Regions from separate parts of the Paenibacillus macerans genome, predicted to be linked through region 2. Evidence: riboswitches for the same ligand, from Rfam matches in the RefSeq annotation. Region 2 holds a riboswitch; each other region holds the start of a gene.

Region 1 (5,011 bases), on a different contig from region 2:
TCATTCAAATCCTGTGCCTCGTGTGCGGCCAATTCCATGAGAACGTATCCTCCTTCGCTGTTTTTCGGTTGCTTGGTAAATCACTTTTAGAATGCGCCCCATCGTTTTCTATTATTGCCGGAAGCCGGAGTAAAATCGTCCCAGACAAGGACAAATACCCATAAGGTTCCGCTGCGCATATAATGAATCAATTCTAACTATGGAGTGTGAGATCGTGAATAACGAATGGAAACAGGAGCATCTGGCCTGGCATGAAACACTGGAGCTGCATGAGCTAGTCGCCTTTCAATCCGCCAATTTGGCGGCGTTCAAAAAGAAACTGCCGATGGTGATGGACCCGGAGTTAAAAGCGCTTTATGCAGAAACGATCAAAACCTTGGAGCACAATATCCGCGAACTGCTTAAATTTTATCCGCTGGCGCCTGGTATGGCCCGCAACGTTTCGCCCGATATGACCGGATTTGACGCGGCCAGCCTGCTTGGCTTCGCCAAAGCCTCCGTACGCAATTACGCGGCCTCCATTACGGAGACGGCTACTCCTCAATTAAAGGAAACATTCCAAAAACAATTGCTTGGCGCCATCGCCCTTCATACCAAAATATTTAACTTCATGCACCGACACGGCTACTATCCGGCGTACAATTTGGAAGAACTGCTGGCCCACGACGTGCAAATGGCCAATCAAGCGCTAAACATGTAGCTTGCGAAAAAACCCCGGAATTCCGGGGTTTTTCTGGCGGTGCGTCATTTCTTTTGTTCCTTTTCTTCAGGTTCATCGTATTTATTGATATGCCCGGTAATGGCTTCGACCGCTTCATTCACATTCGTGGTGGCCGGCACGGCCTTAACCTCGTCTTCGGTCTTATCGACAAAATTTTGATGATCCGCGCGTACGGCTTCAATTTTATTGCTCACCTAAAGGTCACTCCTTTCCCGGAAGGTTGGGGTTTGAATTTACTATGCGATATTTTGCGCTTCTTTATGTATAAAGCCGTCCCAACGCAAAGCCATTTTGCCGGGACGGCTTTTTTTCTTAAAATTCCGTGCGGGCCGCCATGTATTCGGGTCTCGGCTTCTTCCCGAAATAAGGCTCCGCCAGTTTGTTTGCTACGCTGTTATAGACCATAAAAATATTGCTGCGCGGGTACGGCGTAATGTTGCTGTTGGAGCCGTGCATCAAATTGCAGTCGAACAGCAGTACGGAGCCTGCCTTGCCGACCGGCGTTTCAATGCCGCAGCGCTTCGCCAGCTCGGTTAAGCTCGCCTGATCGGGCGCGATGAATTCCTTGGAGCAATCATCAGGCGCCTGGCCGACGCACGACACGAAGATTTGATGGGAACCGGGCATGACCATAAGCGGTCCGTTAAACGGATAATTGTCTTCCAGTGCGATCAAGCAGCTGAGCGCCCGCATCCGGGGCATCCCGTCCTCCACATGCCAGGTCTCAAAGTCCGAATGCCAGTAGAACTCTTTGCCGGTAAATGCCGGCTTGTAATTGATCCGCGACTGATGGATGTAGCTTGGTCCCCCCAAAACATGCTCGACGATCGCGAGCAGTCTCGGATGCCGGGACAACTCCTGAAAAACCGGGTGGGTCCGATGAATCGCAAAGATCGAATGCACTTCTTCCCCGCCGGGCTGGCGGATAATTTCATCGGATGAAAGGTTCCGGGATGCTTCCCGCAAGCGCTGCGCCTTCTCCTGATAGCCCTTTAATTCCGCTCCGCCAAAAAAGTTCTCCAGGAACAGATAACCGTTTTTGGCGTAAAAATCCGAATGCTCTTTGCTGATTCCGCTTTCCGCGTTCCACTCGCCATATACGATGGGATCCTGCCGCGGAAGCCATCTCGGCTCAGCATAAACCCGGGAAGGGTAAGCATCCGTCTTTGGATCAAAAATTACGGACGTTTCCAATTGATTCATTCCTCCTCATCCCCTCATAAGAAATATTTGTCCAAACCAAAAAGGACCGCCGCTTGGAGAAGACAAAGCTTACCCAGCAGGGTCCTTAAAACGGACAAAGGCCCTTATAAAAGGGCCTAATAAAATCTCTTAATGTCGCAATATAGACCCATCCACTGCTGACGAGGTTAGCTGACGGGCTCGGGTAAGATGGTACCCTACAATCATTGCTGAATGATTCGCCCCAAAAAAATGGTTCCCCCGTTTCCCGGCTCCTTAAGCCGGAAACTAAGCGTGAGTCTATAGTAAAGGCAATTCGCGTTCATGTCAACCCATGTTCTGTAACATTTTCGATTTCGCCATATACTCGCTGCCGCATTCGTTACCGCAGCCGGCTTTCCGCTTCAGCCAAATCGGCCTGATCCTCCTGCAAATCTTCCTTGGCGCGTTCCAGCGGTTCCGGGTTCATGCGCCCATCCGCCTGGGAAATGGCGTTCTCCGCTTTGTGAATGGCGTTATAGGCATTTTCCACCGTTTCTTCGCTCGGATGGGACTGTGCTTGCGTTACGGCCCGGTGCGCTTTTTTGACGGACTGCTGGGCGGATGAGATCGGGTTTTGCGATTGCATGCTGGAATAAGGATTTGCCATGTTTTAGCCTCCTCCAAAAAGATGATAAGATGCAGGTCCTTACTAATTTGAGGAAAAGGCCCGGACAATATGCGTTCGAACTTTTGCCAATCCCACACTCCTGCCGCTTAGGCCGCAGCGGAAACCAACTTTAAAGCAGATAGAGCATGGATTTAACAGCGATGGAACCCGGAGCTGGAAAAAGGAAGAGGGGAAATCGGCACGAAATCACTGGCGTTGAATTAACTTTTGCTCAAGCTTTCCCGTGAAAGCTATCCGAAATCTAAACGGTTGTAGCAGCGGCTATTTGCCGAAAAAAGACCTTATCTAAATTCTAACGGTTGCGAGCGCCGTTATTTGCCTGAATCTAAGGCAAAAATTACCGGATTTCAGCGAAATAAGCACCATGGCAACCGTTACAATTTGAAATCAATGGTATTGGAACAAATAGCGCTTGTGGCAACCGTTAGAGCATTGGTGTGCTCAGAAAATGTATCTTGCCAGACTTAAATGCAACGCTAGCGGCACGAAATGCAAAAGGGCATGCGATTTTCGTCGAAAATCCCCGAAACAGGCGGTTCAACTGCAAATATGCAGTTCATTTCTTATGATAAGCTACCTTTTTATCCTATAGCTGCAAATGAGATGTATTTTTGCACTTCAACCGCCCAAAAGCAGAAATTTGCAGAAATTCAAATGGGGCTTTTGCATTTGATCTCATCGAGCCGTCCTTCTTACCATGTAACGAATTCATGAAGTCGTCGGTGATTTTCCCCAATTACATCAAGGCCTTCTTGCCCTAGTTCGGAGTCCTCTTTTTTAAATGGAGCTTTTCACCTTCAAGGCTGCGCGCTCCTCCCGCTCCCGCAGCTCTACTCTGCGGATTTTGCCCGTATTCGTTTTTGGCAGTTCAGCGACAAATTCGATCTTCCGCGGATATTTATACGGGGCCGTCACCGCTTTGACATGAGCCTGAAGCTGCTTGACCAGTTGCGGCGAACCCGCCGCCCCTTCTTTCAGCACAACAAAAGCTTTGACGATATGCCCGCGAATTTCGTCGGGACTCGCCACGGCGGCGCATTCCTTGACGGCAGGATGCTTCATCAGCGCTTCTTCGACTTCAAACGGCCCGATCGTATATCCGGAACTGATGATGATATCGTCGCCGCGCCCCTCGAACCAGAAATAGCCTTCTTCGTCCATTCGCGCCCGGTCCCCGGTAATAAAATACTCACCGCGCACGTTTTGTTGCTTCCGCTCCGGCTCCAGGTAATAGTTTTTAAACAAAGCCGGCATGCTAACATGAACGGCAATATCCCCGACTTGTCCCGCCGGAAGCGGAGTTCCCCGCTCGTCGACCACCTCCGCCACGCCCGGGGAAACCGCTTTGCCCATCGATCCCTGCTTAAGCGGAGTATCCTTCAGATTGCCGATCAGCAGCGTGCTTTCGGTTTGCCCGTATCCGTCGCGAATGGTGATGTTCAATTCCTCTTGAAATTTCCGGATCACTTCATCGTTTAGCGGCTCCCCGGCGGAAACGGCGCTGCGCAGGCCGGATAGGTTATAACCGCCTAGCCCGTCCGTTTTCGACATGATCCGATATTCGGTCGGCGTGCAGCACATGACCTGAATGCCGTAATTCTCCAATAGCTGCAGGTAGCGATGCGGTTGGAACGTCCCCTGATATACGAAACCGGTCGCCCCATTCCCCAGCACCGACAGGAACGGGGTCCAAATCCATTTTTGCCAGCCCGGCGCGGCTGTGGCCCACACTGTATCGGCGCTTCGAATGTCCAGCCAGGCCGAGGTGATCCTGAGATGCGCGTAACCCCACCCATGGCTGTGCACGACGCCCTTCGGATTGCCGGTCGTTCCGGACGTATAAGCCAAAATGGCCATATCGTCGCGGTGAGTCCGCACCGCCTCAAAGGTGTCCGGCTGCCCGTCCATCAATGAATCGAGCATAACCCACCCGGCTGGAGCGGGGACGGTTTCGTTGCTTCCGGCAACCGCGATGCGAAATGCCCATGACGGCAGCTCCTCATCAATGTTGTCCGCCTCCCCGGTCGCATTGTGCCAGGCGATGACCGCCCGCGCCCCGGAGTGCCGAAGCCGGTAAGCCAAGTCCTTGGCCCGCAGCATCTCGGACGAAGGAATGATCGTCAGCCCCAGCTTCAAGCAGGCCACATAAATTACGTAAGCATTAATATGCCGCGGCATCATCACCAGCACGCGGTCCCCTTTGTTTAATCCGAGCCCGGACAATCCTCCGGCAAGCCGGTTCGCCCCGGCCAGCAGGTCTCCGTATGAAATTTCCTCATAATCGCCTTGCTCGCTTAACCATTTTAAAGCCGTTTTCCCCGGGTCGTGGTTCTCCATCTCCGATGTTATATTGTAAAATTCCGGCGCCAGCCACTGCTCATAGTTCAAGTTGATCTATCCCCTTTTAAACTGAAGTTGCCAGTTATTTCGATCAACTC
Region 2 (5,011 bases):
ACGCGCGTTCCGCCGGTGACGGAATTGAAATCGCCGCCCGCTTCCTTGATCACCGGCGCCGATTCGCCGGTAATCGCCGACTCGTCGACGGAGGCGAGCCCTTCGATCACTTCGCCGTCGCCGGGAATCATCTCCCCTTGGAAAACGACGACGATATCCCCCTTGCGCAGCTCCGTCGAAGGCACCGTTTTAACGCCATTGCCAACCACTTTGTTCGCGGTAATCTCTTTCTTCGTCCGCTTCAACGTATCGGCTTGCGCCTTGCCCCTGCCCTCCGCCAAGGCTTCGGCGAAATTGGCGAACAGTACCGTAAACAACAAGATCACGAACACGGTGAGATTAAAGCCGATGCGGTCCTTCGCGTCGAAGTAACCGGGAAACACCGTCATCAGCAGTACGATGACCGTGCCGGCCTCGACGACAAACATCACCGGATTTTTCATCATAACGGCCGGATTCAGCTTGATGACGCTGGCCTTCAAAGCTTGTGCGACAAGCGGACCGGAGAACATGCTTTTTTTACGTTTATCGTTCATGGCAGCTTCACCTCATATTCTTACTTAACGAATCGTCAAATGCTCAGCGACTGGCCCTAGGGCAATCACCGGCAGAAAAGTCAGCGCCCCGATCAAAATGACGGTGCCGATCAGCAGGAAGCTGAACAGCGCATTGTCCGTACGGAACGTGCCGATCGTCTCCGGCACCCATTGCTTGCGCGTCAACGATCCGGCGACGGCGAGCATCGCAATCATCGATATATACCGCCCGAAAAACATCACCAGGCCGGTCGTTATGTTCCAAAACGGCGTATTGTCCGCCAGCCCCTCGAAGCCGGAGCCGTTGTTGGCGGCCGCCGATGTATATTCGTACAGCACCTGCGTGATGCCGTGGAAGCCGGGATTCGAAATCGCTCCCTTGCCGAGATCGGTCAGGAAGGCGATCGCCGCCGGCGCCAGGATTATGAACGGGTGCGCCAGAATCGCAATCGCGATCAGCTTCATCTCGCGCGGCTCGATCTTGCGGCCAAGGAACTCCGGCGTACGGCCGACCATCAGTCCGCAGATGAATACGGCGAGTATCGCGTACATCAGCATATTGACCAGCCCGACGCCTTTTCCGCCGAATACGACGTTCAGCATCATCTCCGCCAGCGGCACCAGCCCCCCAAGCGGGGTCAGCGTATCGTGCATATTGTTGACCGTGCCGGTCGTCGCCGCCGTCGTCACGGTAGTGAACAGCGCGGATTGCGCGATGCCGAAGCGCACCTCTTTCCCTTCCATGCTGCCCTGCGAAGCGTCGATGCCAAGCGCGTTCAGCGCCGGATTGCCGCTCTTCTCGGCGGTGTAAGCAACGGTAAGGAACAAAAGGAACAAGACCATCATCGCCGAAAAAATGACCCAACCCTGCTTGCGGCTCTTCGCAAATCTGCCGTACATGAAGGGCAGCGCCGCGGCCAATGACCACATCGACAGGATCTCGATCACATTGGTCAGCGGGCTCGGATTCTCAAACGGATGCGCCGAGTTGGCGCCGAAAAAGCCGCCGCCGTTGGTGCCCAAATGCTTGATCGACTCCAGCGAAGCGACAGGTCCGATCGCAATCTGCTGACTCGCGCCTTCAAGCGTCGTTACCGTCAGCGTAGGATCCAGCGTCTGCGGCACCTGCAGCGCGACCAGCACGAGCGTGACGATCAACGCCAGCGGAAAGAAAATCCGCGTATGCGCCTTGACGAAATCCTCAAAGAAGTTGCCCAAGCTTTTTCCCTTGCTCGTAACGCCCCGGACAAACGCGACCGCGACCGAAAGACCCGTAGCCGCCGACGTAAACATCATCATCATGATCACAGCCATTTGCGAGAAGTACGAAAGCCCCGTCTCGCCGCTGTAATGCTGCAGATTTGTGTTCGTAATAAAGCTGATCACCGTGTTCATCACCAGCGTCGGCTCCATATTGCCGATACCGTTCGGGTTCAACGGCAAGCCGCTCTGCACCCGCAGCAGCAAGTAACTTACCGCGGCGAGCACGAAGTTGGTTGCGATGAAGCTGATCGCGTACCGCTTCCAGCTCATGCCTGCGCGATGCTTCAGCCCGATGACCGCATAAATGGGTTTCTCGGCCCAACAGAATATTTTATCCGTGCGATTGGGCTCGTTAGAGAAAACGTGGTACAAATAATTACCGAGCGGTTTGGCGATCAGCATCAAAATACCGATCACAATTACGATTTGCAGTATATCCATGACCGTTCCTCCCACTATTAGAGGTTGTTCAAAAAGCCATCTTTCCTTTTTGAACTCGCACTATAAACAAAACTCGTTAAAACTTTTCCGGATGAAGCAACGCATAGATTAGATAGACCAGCAATCCACACGTAAAAATCAACACGATGGTCATTCGCGTTCGCCTCCCGTATCCTCCACCGTTTTACCGCACCAAACGACAAATCCAACTATAAGCGCTAAGGCAACGGTCAACGTTAGCACCATCCAAATATCCAGCATCACGACACTCCTCCAACAGTTAATCGGTCGCTTTTCTCCATAAACTGCTCCCCCGGATCAAGGAAGAAGACAGCAAAAAAGAAGCCTTGGAAAAGAGGAACCTTTTCCGCGGCTTCTTGCAGTCGTCCCGACCGGTCCGCGACAAAATGTTGCCTCTCCACACGCTTACGAGGTTAGCTGACGGATTCGGGCGTGAGAGTCGCCCTACGCCCGGCATTTGAAAGTGCCGAGCGATTCACCCCATGAAGCCGGGTTGCGGCTTCCGTTGGTTCCCCCGTTCCTTGTGTCTTTCAAGGATTCAGCGTTATAAGACCGATGATTCCGCTCCAACCGTTCCGATCGGTCTGCTCTCACACAAGCTTCGGCACGTTGGTTTCGTCGATCGGCATATCCATTTAGAATCGAATGGCCATTCAATTCATGGATCGTATCTTACTCCTTAGCTAAATGGTTGTAAAACGACGCAGCCGGCATATCCGTAAAAAAAAGAAACTTTAAGATGAAGTTAGCGCTCTCAAAATATTAGAGCTTCATTTTCCTCGCAAATACTCGTGATTATATGGCATTTCGTGGATTTTTACGGAATTTTTACGCCTATAAACGGTTTATTTTATTCCTTTTTTACATTACCCTGAACTATAGTAGTAACGGGAGCATAGACGGACAGGAGTGGTTTAATGGATAAGTTGAAATCGATGTGGATGCTATGGAAGCCTTATGCAAGCATCACTTTGCTCATCGCCTTCATGACCGGCGCCATGCACCCGTTCGGACTAGCGTTTGATTCGGTCAATATAGCACTTCTCTATCTGCTGCCCGTGCTTTGGAGTTCCGTCGTCTGGGGCCTGCGCCCTGCTCTTTATGCAGCAATGATGGGGGTCCTGGCCTTTGATTTCTTTTTCGTTTCTCCAATTCTGAGTTTTACGATCGCGGACTTGCGCTATCTGATCTCGTTCGGCGTTTTTTTGGCGGTAGCCGCGTTAACGGCCAGCCTGGCGGTAAAGCTGAAACGGCAGTTGCTATACGCCAAGCAGAGGGAGGAGCATACCGCCGCGCTCTACGTGCTCAGCCGGCAAATGAGCGATATCGCGGACATTCACTCCCTGCTCAGTAATGTTTCCCGGCAAGTTTCGCAAACCATCGGTACGGAAATTGCGATTTTTTTGCCGGATCAACGGAATAATTTAGTGCTAGCCCACTGCTCTTCGGTTCATAGCGATTGGGGACAGGGCGAAACGGAAAAAGTGATGGCGAAGCTGGCGTTTGATCATGGCGAAGCGGTCGGCAATGGAACCCGTACCTTAAGAGACTCTCCAGCCCATTACCTGCCGCTGAGAACCGAGGACCGCGTGCATGGGGTATTGGCGCTCAATCTGCAGGATCGGAAAAGCGGGCTCACCGCCGAGCAACAGCGGATGCTGGACGCCCTGGGCGGTTTGGCGGCCACCGCCATCGCCCGCATGAAGCTGGCGGAAGAAGCCAAAATCGCTCATTTGACGGCCGAATCGGAACGGCTTCGCACCGCGATTCTAGATTCTGTTTCTCATGAGTTGCGTACTCCGTTAGCGGCCATTATCGGCTCGGCGACCAGCCTTATTGAAGGCAATTCTCTTTTTTCTTCGGAGGATCGCATGGAATTGCTGCTTACCATTCGGGACGGTGCCCTCCGTATGAATAGATTGGTCAAAAACCTGCTCAGCATGGTGCAATTGGAAAGCGGCATGCTGCGTCTTAGAAAAAATTGGTGCGATGTGGAAGATCTGATCGGCGTCACCTTGGCTCAGGTCAAAGATTTTCAGCAGCATCGAAAGCTGCGGGTAAACCTGCCGGCGTCCGTTCCTATGGTAATGGGGGATGAAGTTTTGCTCGAGCAAGTGCTGGTTAATGTAGTCAGCAACGCGATCAAATACAGTCCGGATTACAGCGAGATTTTCATAACGGTAAGGCCCGAGGACGACAAGCTTGTTATCCTTGTTTCCGATACGGGAATCGGACTTGCCGGTGACGATTACGGCCGGATCTTCGAAAAGTTTTACCGTTCGGCCGCCGCCAAGCAAGTGACGGGCACGGGATTGGGACTTGCCATTTGCAAGGGAATCGTGGAGCTGCACAATGGAACCATTACGGCCAAGCCGAATCAGCCGCAAGGCACCGTCATTACAATTACACTTCCCCTTAGCAAGCCGCGCGAAGGGCATTTTGAAGAAATGGAGGAGGATGACCATAAGTAAGCTTGGAGCTCGTATCCTAATTGTCGATGACGAACCCCAAATTCGCAAGCTGCTGACGGTGACTTTACTGGCTCATCAGTATTCAACTTATGAAGCGTCCACGGGGGAGGAAGGAGTGCTGCAAGCCTCATTGATTCATTCGGACCTGATCGTGCTGGATCTCGGATTGCCGGACATCTCCGGTATGGAGGTGTTGCATCGCATACGAGACTGGTCAAACGTGCCAATCATTGTACTAACGGCTAAAGACAGAGAAGAAGACAAAATCGCGGCCTTGGA
Region 3 (5,011 bases), on a different contig from region 2:
TATTTAAAAGACGTGTGTTCGACCGCGTCCGATTTCCCCATGTGTCGCTAGGAGAAGACGTCTCATTTTTAAGCAGATGCTGGGCTAAAGGATATAAAGTATATGCGCCTGATCCGTATAACTATGTGCAAATTAGAAGAAAAAATAAAACATCGCATACATGGAAAGGCAGCGATCAATATGTCCTAAAGGGGAGCCGGATTTTTGCGCGAACCGATCAATTTAGGAAAGTGGCTACTCAAAATCGCTAATCCTCGTTGTAATTCCTCCAGAGAATTGGTGGAAGAAAGGGCTATTCGTAAATATTTGTCCCGTGTACTGGCCCCGCTTAAAAAGCGATCGGAGTGATACACGCGAATTCCTTTGTTCAGAAAATAATTCTCCATGTGCGTTCCATCGGCATCATCCGATATGGGAAGCCATCTATAGAAGCTTAGTGGATGGCCAGTACGAGGCAGCTGCGGGAAAAACTCCGTAAACAACCGGTTTGCGGATTCCGCCAGCTGTTTTTTTTTCGCTGCAATTGCACTTGCTTTTCCGGATAAGATCAGTTCGCTGATGATCTCGGCATCCAATGAAGAGGTTTTCACATTAATATTAAAAATGGCCTTCACGATCTTCTCTTTAAAAGCCTCGCTAAACACGATATAAGCCACTCGAAGGCCCGAGCAGATGGACTTGGACGTGCTGCAAATATACACCGTTTGTTCCGGGAGAAGCTGAAACATAGGTTGTCCGTAATCTGCCATAATACCGGCTGACAGAAAGGCGTGTATATCGTCCTCAATTAAAATCAACCGATGCTTTCGAATGACGGCCGCCAGTTCGCGTTTGCGGTAGTCGGGAATCATGACCGTCGTGGGGTTGGAACAAGAAGGCATCAGAAAAACGCCGTGCACATCCATTTGAAGGCACTGATTGTCAAGCTCGCCCGGCAGCATGCCATGTTCGTCACCGGGAATCGGGACCAATTTAATACGGTACAATTTCGAAATCTCGATAAAATTAGAGAATGTATACATATCGACCGCGATCCGGTTGCCTGGTTCGAACAGAGCTAATAACGTGATCGCCAATGCATTTAGCGCCCCGGAAGCGATCGCCATATTGTCTTTGTCCGCATGGATCCCAAAATCCGCCATCCAGTTTAGCGCCGCTGCTTTTTGATGGGGGATGCCTGTAGGGTCATTGTAATTCAAGAGCTGTTCCAAATAACCTTTCTCCGTCACCTTCTTAGCTGCTTCAGCGACAATATTGTTGCTTTGCTCAAATGAGGCGACAAAACCAAGATCGATGATTTCATTTGAAATTTTGTCTTTCGAAATAGTAATGGAGCGTGCCGCGTTGGCTGAAACGAATGTGCCGCTGCCTGTTACCGCATATATTAGGCCTTTGAGTTCGCATAGTTTGTAGGCACGTGTTATGGTCGTAAAATTTATGTCCAAAAAATCGGCCAACTCCCTTTGCGGTGGCAGTTTTGTACCCGGGGCTAAAAATCCGTTTGTGATGTCATGTTCCAGCAGTAGGGCGAGCGAACGATAGAGTGGACGTTTCAAAGCGTCTCTATCGGGTTTCCATGACATGGGGTAATCGGTGAAGGAATTGATCGGCATATTTGCACACCTCACAAAATTGTAATCCATACAATTATATCGTTGATTGTATGGATTTGCACTGCTAAAATGGCATGGATAAGTAATCGTACGAGGAGATGCAAGTAAATCATGACTAACAGAAGCGAACTTCAATTGGCGTTTCGTGCCGCCTTTCCTGCTACGATCCCCATTTTGGCAGGCTTTTTATTCTTGGGGATTGCCTACGGCATCTTTATGAACATATCGGGATTTGGGGCAGGGTATGCTTTCCTGATGAGCCTGCTTATTTTTGCCGGGTCGATGGAATTTGTCGCTGTCCATCTGCTGCTGGGCGCTTTTAACCCATTAGGCGCTTTTTTCCTCGCTTTAATGGTTAACGCGCGCCATCTTTTTTACGGGATATCTATGCTTGAAAAATTTAAAGGGAGCGGGTTAAAAAAGATCTATCTGATTTTTGGCATGTGTGATGAAACGTTCTCCATTAATTACACCGCCCAAATACCGCAAGGGGTGAATAAAGGGTGGTACATGTTCTTCGTTACCTTGCTTAATCACATCTATTGGGTGCTTGGCGCTACCATTGGGGGACTGTTTGGGTCACTAGTTCAAATAAACATGGAAGGACTTGAGTTTGTGATGACGGCTTTATTTGTGGTCATCTTCATCGAACAATGGCTGAAAGAAACAACACATCACAGCGCGTTACTGGGGTTGGGGCTATCTGTGTTATGCCTCTTTATTTTTAACGGGGACAACTTTATCATACCTTCCATGATTTTGATCCTCTGCGTGCTTACTTTGATGCGGAGGCCACTGGAAAAGAAAACGGGTGAAACTACATGACAATGACTTTATTGGAACAAGTGATTACTATTGGAATAGTCGTTTTGGGAACCATGCTGACCAGATTTATTCCCTTTATGATTTTCCCTCCGGGCCGGCCCGCTCCGCGTTATGTGCAATATCTCGGGAAAGTGCTGCCCGCGGCGGCTTTAGGATTATTGGTTGTCTACAGTATCAAAGACGTGAATTTTATATCCGGCAACCATGGAGCGCCAGAATTGATTTCGATGGCCATTGTTGCTTTCTTGCATTTTTGGAAAAGGAATATGCTGTTATCGATCCTAACGGGTACCCTGGTCTATATGCTGTTGGTTCAATTTGTTTTTTAAAATGTTTAAAAAAATAGCGTCAGTCATTAATAAACGTTGATTTGGAGAGCATTTTTGAATTGTAAGCGATTAACATATGATCTTTTGTATGATTCCGGCAGTTCACCTTCCTTACTCCTGCTTTACAAACTTTTACACTGAACGTATGATTTATTTTGTTTCCACTAAGAATAAATCAATTCATTATCGCTGAATTTCCTTAAGGAAAACGGGGGACCCGTTAAAAACTTACCTGCCTTTCAGGTGAGTTTCTCTTTTGGGGTGAATCTTGGCAGTTGATCCAGCGATCCGCCAGGTAGGGCGACTCTTGCCGCCCGAATCCGACAGCTAACCTCGTAAGCGTAGTCAGGAGTGGGTTGTATGACTTGTGAAGTTTAGCACAGGGGCCCCTGTGTTTTTTTATTGCCTCGAATTGGCCTATTTGCCCTTAATCTTCAGTTTGTATTTGAAATAATACTTATTTCTGCCGAGCAATATAAAAAAACAACGTAATTTAGGCGGTGACCCCCTGTGCTTTCTTATATAAAGCGATTTCTTATTGGACGGCCGTTAAAATCAACGGAACTGGGCGAACAGAAACTAAGCAAGACCAAAGCGCTGGCCATCCTTTCTTCCGATGCCTTGTCATCGGTGGCTTACGGGCCGGAACAGATCCTGCTTGTTTTAATGGTCGTGGGAGCGGTAGCCTATTGGTATTCGATTCCCATTGCTGCCGGTGTTTTGGTTTTGCTGGTGGCGCTTATTTTGTCTTACCGGCAAATTATTTTTGCTTATCCTCATGGCGGTGGGGCTTATGTGGTTTCCAAGCAAAACCTGGGTGTAATTCCCGGACTGATTGCCGGCGGTTCATTACTTGTTGACTATATCTTGACCGTTGCGGTAAGCGTTTCGGCCGGTACGGACGCCATTACTTCGGCTTTTCCGGGCCTTCATCCATACACGGTGCCCATAGCCGTAGGTTTTGTATTGTTAATTACCATTCTCAATTTGCGTGGTGTCACCGAATCGGCTACGATTTTTGCCTTTCCCGTTTATTTATTTGTTCTGGCCCTGGTGATTTTGATTTGTTCCGGCCTTTATAAAATTATGACCGGCCAAATTTTGCCGGAGTTACACGCTCCGCTTGGTTCTCCAGTGGCTGGAATTAGTTTATTCTTGCTGCTTCGTGCCTTTGCTTCCGGATGTTCCGCTTTGACAGGGGTAGAAGCGATCTCAAACGCCATCCCCAACTTTAAAGAGCCGGCTCCGCGCAATGCGGCAAAAACCTTGCTGGCCATGGGGGGCATATTGGCTGTATTGTTCACGGGAATTGTGTTTCTGGCTTATTATTATGGCATAGGCCCTCTCGCGGAGGTTACCGTGCTTTCCCAAATCGCGGAACACACTTTCGGAAGAAATATCATGTATTTCTTCATTCAGGGAACGACGGCTTTGATTCTTATTCTGGCTGCCAACACCGGATATTCCGCCTTTCCGTTGCTTGCCGTTAATTTGGCCAAAGACAAGTTCATCCCAAGAGCGTTTACGGTTCGCGGAGACCGGCTGGGATATTCAAATGGCATTATTTTCCTGGGGCTGTTTTCGATTTTGCTGATTATCGTTTTTGAAGGGAAAACCGAACTTTTAATTCCGCTTTATGCGATCGGCGTGTTTATTCCTTTTACACTGTCCCAGTCAGGCATGATGGTAAAGTGGTTACGGGAAAAACCTCCAGGTTGGATCAAGAAATTTTTGGCCAATACCATCGGGGCCTTGATCAGTCTGTTGGTCAGCGTGGTGTTTTTCATCACCAAGTTCCATAATGTCTGGCCGGTCCTTATCTTTTTACCTTTAATTATTTACTCCTTTTATCGGATTCATAAGCACTACGAAGCGATTGCGGAGCAGTTGAGAATTTCAACTTGCGAGCGGGCTATACCGATCGAAGGAAACGTGGTGATCGTACCCGTTGCAGGAATCACGCGCGTGGTGGAGAATTCGCTGAACTATGCCAAGTCCCTGCTCCCGTATCAAATCATTGCGGTGCACGTCCCTTTTGAGAAAGCGGACGAAGCGGTGTTTGAAGAGAAGTGGAAAAAATGGCAGCCGGACGTTAGATTGGTGACATTGTACTCTCCGTATCGAAGCATAATTCACCCGTTGATTAAGTTCGTGGATACGGTGCAAAAAAAGGCGCACGAAGCAAATTATCAGGTGACTGTGGTCATCCCGCAATTTATTCCGAAAAAAGGATGGCACAATATC
Region 4 (5,011 bases), on a different contig from region 2:
GGGCATCGGGATCTCCTGCATACTGGGCGCATTCGGGCTGGGCGTGTTCCTGCTGTTCGGAACGGTCTCCTGGATCTGGACCGGAATGCTGGCGCTGATCCTCCAGCAAACCTATCCTCTCTGTCGCAGCGCTTTTAAAATTTGGCAGGTCACCTCGCAATATCGCCTCTGGCAGACAAAAACCGAGAAAAGTTAAAATTTTTTCATCTCTCTGAAACCTTTACGGCACAAGGCCTCCGCGACTTTGCGAAGGCCTTGTGTCAGGTTTTCCCCTCTTAGTCTCGCGAATTAACCATTGCCAAATGATCCCTGTCTTTGTTAAAATAACAGCAACACAATTTCAGTAACAGTTTTGTAATTATTTTTGTCATCTTTGGCAGGAAAATAGCAAGTTACGTCGAATAAGTCTTATCAGGTGAGAAATCAAAGCCGAATTCCCTGCGCCGGGGAAACGGGGGAACCACTTTGGGTGAATTGATCTCGTAAGCGAGGGATCATAGGGAACCTTCAACCGAATCCTTAAGCTAACCTCGTAGGCATTGGAAGGAGCATAATTCTTGAAAAAGCGTTTGACCGTAACAGCAGTAAGTTTTGCATTGCTTTTCACGATCGGAACCGGCAGCGTTTTCGCGGATTCCAAACTGGACAGCGCCATTGAAGAAGGCCTCGGATCTCCTTACTCCGCAGGCGGAACAACAACGTCCGGTTTTGATTGCTCCGGATTTACGATGTATGTATTTAACAAGCTCGGCATCGATCTTCCTCATCAATCGGGCTCCCAATTTGAGATGGGAACAAGCGTTTCCAAGGATGAATTAATCGCAGGCGATCTGGTGTTCTTCAACACTTCCGGCGATGGCATATCTCATGTTGGTATTTATGTCGGCGACGGCAAATTTGCGCATGCCTCTTCTTCCAAAGGAGTTGTCATCAGCAAACTGAGCGAAAGTTACTACGAGAAGCGGTATGTTGGAGCTAAGCGCATTATGAGCTCCGAGAAATTTGAAGCTGTGACAGCCGAACAGTAGTCGCAATCCATAACGAATTCGACAAACCCGCAGGGATGATTGGGATACCACGTCTCCTGCGGGTTTTTCCTGTCTACGGATGATCCCCCTTAGGAATCAATACCCAGATCACTCCGCTCCTCACACAGGCCAAAAGCATCCTTTTTGCCGGGAAACTTGCCAATGTTGGCCCACTTTGGTAAAATGACCAACAGAAATAGTAACAACTTTGTAATTTTTGTTGTGACGTCGTTTTTGGGTGCATACTACATGAAACTGCCGAATTCCCCGCACCCGGGAAACGGGGGAACCACATCAGTCAGGGTGAATTGATCCCGCTTCAAAGGGATCATAGGGAGCCTTCAACCGAATCCTTAAGCTAACCTCGCAGGCCTTGGAAGGAGTTAGACATCTTGAGAAAGACTTTAGCAGCAGCGGTAACGAGTTTGGCTCTATGTTTCAGTCTGGGAACGGGAAGCGCCTTTGCGGACGAGCAGGAAACGTCGCTCTCCAACATCGTCAATTCCGTGTACGGCACGCCTTACAAATACGGCGGCACCAGTACGGCCGGATTTGATTGCTCCGGGTTTACGCGGTATGTGTTCGAACAAATGGGCGTTACGCTTCCTCGCGTATCCACGGCCCAATACAAGGTAGGAACTCCGGTATCAAAAAGCAAGCTGCAAGCCGGCGATCTTGTCTTCTTTAACACCCTGGGTGGCGGAAAAGTATCGCATGTGGGCGTCTACGTTGGCGACGGAGAATTTGCCCATGCCTCTTCATCCAAAGGAATCCGGATCGACAAATTGAGCAGCAGTTATTACCAGAACCGCTTCGTTGGCGCGAAGCGGGTGCTCAGCAAATACGGTTATTCCGTATACGCCGCGGAATCCTGAACCTCCGCCGGCGCTTAATTTCGCTCCGCATGACCTGTCAGCCGTAAGCTTATCTTCGGAATTGGCTTGCGGTTTTTTTCATCCCTATCTATATAACGAAGCGACACGCCAAAAGGTTACCGATTTTTTGTTGATTTCCATAAATCCACAGGTGTCCGAGAGACGGCAGAACCTTTACAAGTCAAGTAAATCCCGTTAGAGTGAGGGTAATAGGAATGCCGTTTTTAAAGGAGGATCCCAATGGATAAACCGATTGTTCAGTTTCGCATCGTTCCCATGGAAGAGAGCCACGGCGCAGAAATCTGCACCTGGCGGTACGATTCTCCCTATGATGTTTACAGCTGGCTTCCTTGGGAACAAATGAAAGCGCTCGATGTCGAATTCGGCAACCCGGCGATCAGAGCGGAGCAATACGTGTCCGTGCTGGACGAGAACGGAGAACTCGCCGGATTTGCCCAATATTTCCCGTTGGAAAGGGTTACGCGGCTCGGTATCGGTATGAAGCCGGAATTGTGCGGACAAGGGCTCGGCAAACGGTTTGTAACGGCGATCGTCGAGGAGGCGCTGCGGCGGAAACCGGGCCATGAGATCGATTTGGAAGTGCTGACGTGGAACACCCGGGCGATTCGCGCTTATCAAAAGGCCGGCTTCACCATCACGGACCTTTACGACAAAATGACCCCTGGCGGCATCTCCAAGCCTTTTTATTGCATGGTGTATCGAGGGTCTCACCCCTCATCCTAAAAATGCTCCCGATCCATTAGATCGGACTTGCTATGAAGTTTATTACAAACTTTACCGCAATCACGACGGAATTGTTCCTATTTTTGACACAAAGACTATGATCGAGCGGCATGTTCCGTTATAATGGAAAAGGTAGCTTACATAGGAGGGGCGATTGGAATGCAAAAGTGGATCATGAGCGGATTGTTCTTCGTGGCTTGCGCTATGGCCATCGTATTGATGTTCACCCTGCCGAGCCGGGAGCAGGCCGCCAAGGAAGCCAAACCGCAATTGCCTGAAATTACGATGAATGCGGCACAAGCCGAAGCCACCGTAAAAGCAAACTGCATCACCTGCCACGGCGATCAGTTGCAAGGGGGCGCGGGACCGAATCTGCAAAAGATCGGCGCAGAACTGACGGCAGACCAGCTTTACGGCATTATCACCAAAGGCAAAGGCGGAATGATGCCTTCCTTCAAGGATCGGCTCAAGGATGAAGAAATTGCCAACGTCGCGATGTGGCTCGCGGAGAAAAAATAACGGCAAAAATAACGGCACATGAAAAGCACGCCCGCCGGAAACTTGAGCGTTTCCGGCGGGCGTTTTTTGCCTAGCCTAATCCGCGGCGCGCATTTTCTCGAACGCCTCGTTATATTGCTGCGCTTCTTTAATATCCACTGCCGTAATTCCGCCTTCTTCCCATGAAGTCAGCCGAAGAGTCACGGTTTTATAGTCGATCGTAATAAACGGATGATGATTAAACGCTTCCGAAATCGCAGCCACCTCATCCACGAAAGCAATGCCTTTCATAAAATTGGAGAACGTATATTTGCGGAAGATCCATCGTCCTTCCTCAAGTTCCCAGCCTTCCAGCTTTTCCAAATGCGCTTGTACTTCTTGCGGTGTAAACGGCATCATTTATCCTCCCCGTTCTCTTCAAGAACTCCTAGTTATGTAAGCATCCCCTGGCGCATCGGGACCTAAGCTTCCGGCCCCGTCCTCAACTATTTTATTCCACATACAACCTGAACATGCGTAATGCTTCCTGACTAACTATTTTACCACGGAATCCCGTGCCAAACCAAATCTCTCTAGATCAAAGCCACGGAAGTAAGCTCTTCGTCCCCGATCAGAAAATTGATGCGGTGCCCCTCAGGATCATAAATAACGATCGCGCTCCCCACCTCAAGAACGGGTTCCGCTCCTAACGCAAAAAACAGGTCTTCAGCCAGCGCTTCCTGCACTTCGGCCCGCTCCTCGTCCGCCAATCCCGCCCACTCCGACGATTCCATATCAAAGAAAAGGTAGCTATCGGAAATCCGGCCCACCGCTTTTGTCAGGTCGGCCAAAATATATTCATAATCTCTTCCGTGCTTTACTCCCACCGTGATATCCTCCCTTGATAGCCCTGGTATTCAGGCTATGATCTTATTATACCTGAAAAAACCACTTAAAAAAAAAGGGAAAACTGTCGATAAAATAGATAAATCTTTTTTTAGGCAGCAGTAACGTCTTTTCCGCAAGGATGCGGAAAGAAAGAAAGGATTCAATTTAACTCAAGGACGAGGTGTACAATGGAAATTTCATCGATTATCGGACTTATTCTTGGATTCGTTGCGCTCATTGTAGGGATGTTTCTAAAAGGTGCGCCTATTGGAAGCTTGGTCTCCAACCCAGCGGCCTTCGTCATCATATTCGTCGGAACCGCGGCGTCGCTGTTCATGGCCTTCCCTATGGCGGATATGAAAAAGTTTCCCAAGCTGCTTAAATTGATCGTCTCTCAACCGAAGATGATCACCAAAGCTGAATTGATTACGTTGTTTACGGAGTGGGCCACGATTACCCGGCGCGAAGGACTCCTGGCCTTGGAAGCGAAAGTCGAAGAAATCGATGACGACTTCCTGCGCGGAGGCATGCGCATGATCATCGACGGCAACGACCAGGAATTCGTTCAGGACGTGCTTACGGAAGACATTGCGGCTACCGAAGAACGGCATAAAGTCGGGGCGCAGATCTTTGCCCAGGCTGGGATGTATGCGCCGACCCTAGGCGTTCTCGGCGCCGTCGTCGGTCTGATTGCGGCCCTTTCGGATATGAGTGATATCGAAAAATTGTCCCACGCGATTTCCGGCGCTTTTATCGCCACCGTATTTGGTATTTTTACCGGTTATGTGCTGTGGCATCCGATCGCCAATAAATTGAAACGTCTCTCCAAAAAAGAGATGGAAGTGAAATTAATGATGGTGGAGGGACTGCTGTCGATTCAATCCGGCGTATCCACCATCGCCATTCAACAGAAGCTGGCCGTGTTCTTAACCCCTGCCGAACGTGCGGAAATTTTAGAAAAGGGGGTAAATGAAGGTGAGCAAAAAGAATAAACACCAG

What was found. A riboswitch is a leader RNA that binds a small molecule or an ion and turns the genes downstream of it on or off. The one in region 2 is predicted to bind cyclic di-AMP.
Region 1: it holds a riboswitch for cyclic di-AMP, as region 2 does, so the genes downstream of both, DYE26_RS05035 (phytanoyl-CoA dioxygenase family protein) here and kdpF (K(+)-transporting ATPase subunit F) in region 2, are expected to answer to the same signal.
Region 3: it holds a riboswitch for cyclic di-AMP, as region 2 does, so the genes downstream of both, DYE26_RS19350 (APC family permease) here and kdpF (K(+)-transporting ATPase subunit F) in region 2, are expected to answer to the same signal.
Region 4: it holds a riboswitch for cyclic di-AMP, as region 2 does, so the genes downstream of both, DYE26_RS22550 (C40 family peptidase) here and kdpF (K(+)-transporting ATPase subunit F) in region 2, are expected to answer to the same signal.

Annotation. Positions count from the first base shown of each region.
Region 1 is NZ_UGSI01000001.1:1,094,304-1,099,314, reverse strand. It holds gene DYE26_RS05045 (spore coat protein) at 1-38, opposite strand, end outside; gene DYE26_RS05040 (spore coat protein) at 215-700, shown strand; gene DYE26_RS33285 (hypothetical protein) at 745-915, opposite strand; gene DYE26_RS05035 (phytanoyl-CoA dioxygenase family protein) at 1,034-1,924, opposite strand; cyclic di-AMP (ydaO/yuaA leader) riboswitch at 2,066-2,208, opposite strand; gene DYE26_RS05030 (hypothetical protein) at 2,286-2,552, opposite strand; gene DYE26_RS05025 (acetate--CoA ligase) at 3,351-4,910, opposite strand.
Region 2 is NZ_UGSI01000002.1:1,489,154-1,494,164, reverse strand. It holds gene kdpB (potassium-transporting ATPase subunit KdpB) at 1-536, opposite strand, end outside; gene kdpA (potassium-transporting ATPase subunit KdpA) at 561-2,240, opposite strand; gene kdpF (K(+)-transporting ATPase subunit F) at 2,317-2,394, opposite strand; cyclic di-AMP (ydaO/yuaA leader) riboswitch at 2,650-2,815, opposite strand; gene DYE26_RS29895 (ATP-binding protein) at 3,179-4,732, shown strand; gene DYE26_RS29890 (response regulator) at 4,719-5,011, shown strand, end outside.
Region 3 is NZ_UGSI01000001.1:4,312,682-4,317,692, reverse strand. It holds gene DYE26_RS19370 (glycosyltransferase family 2 protein) at 1-251, shown strand, start outside; gene DYE26_RS19365 (aminotransferase-like domain-containing protein) at 186-1,613, opposite strand; gene azlC (azaleucine resistance protein AzlC) at 1,725-2,438, shown strand; gene DYE26_RS19355 (branched-chain amino acid transporter permease) at 2,435-2,767, shown strand; cyclic di-AMP (ydaO/yuaA leader) riboswitch at 2,945-3,124, shown strand; gene DYE26_RS19350 (APC family permease) at 3,278-5,011, shown strand, end outside.
Region 4 is NZ_UGSI01000001.1:5,063,760-5,068,770, forward strand. It holds gene DYE26_RS22540 (hypothetical protein) at 1-196, shown strand, start outside; cyclic di-AMP (ydaO/yuaA leader) riboswitch at 418-554, shown strand; gene DYE26_RS22545 (C40 family peptidase) at 558-1,028, shown strand; cyclic di-AMP (ydaO/yuaA leader) riboswitch at 1,275-1,416, shown strand; gene DYE26_RS22550 (C40 family peptidase) at 1,421-1,903, shown strand; gene DYE26_RS22555 (GNAT family N-acetyltransferase) at 2,144-2,647, shown strand; gene DYE26_RS22560 (c-type cytochrome) at 2,807-3,166, shown strand; gene DYE26_RS22565 (4a-hydroxytetrahydrobiopterin dehydratase) at 3,242-3,541, opposite strand; gene DYE26_RS22570 (hypothetical protein) at 3,718-4,011, opposite strand; gene motA (flagellar motor stator protein MotA) at 4,201-5,004, shown strand; gene motB (flagellar motor protein MotB) at 4,982-5,011, shown strand, end outside.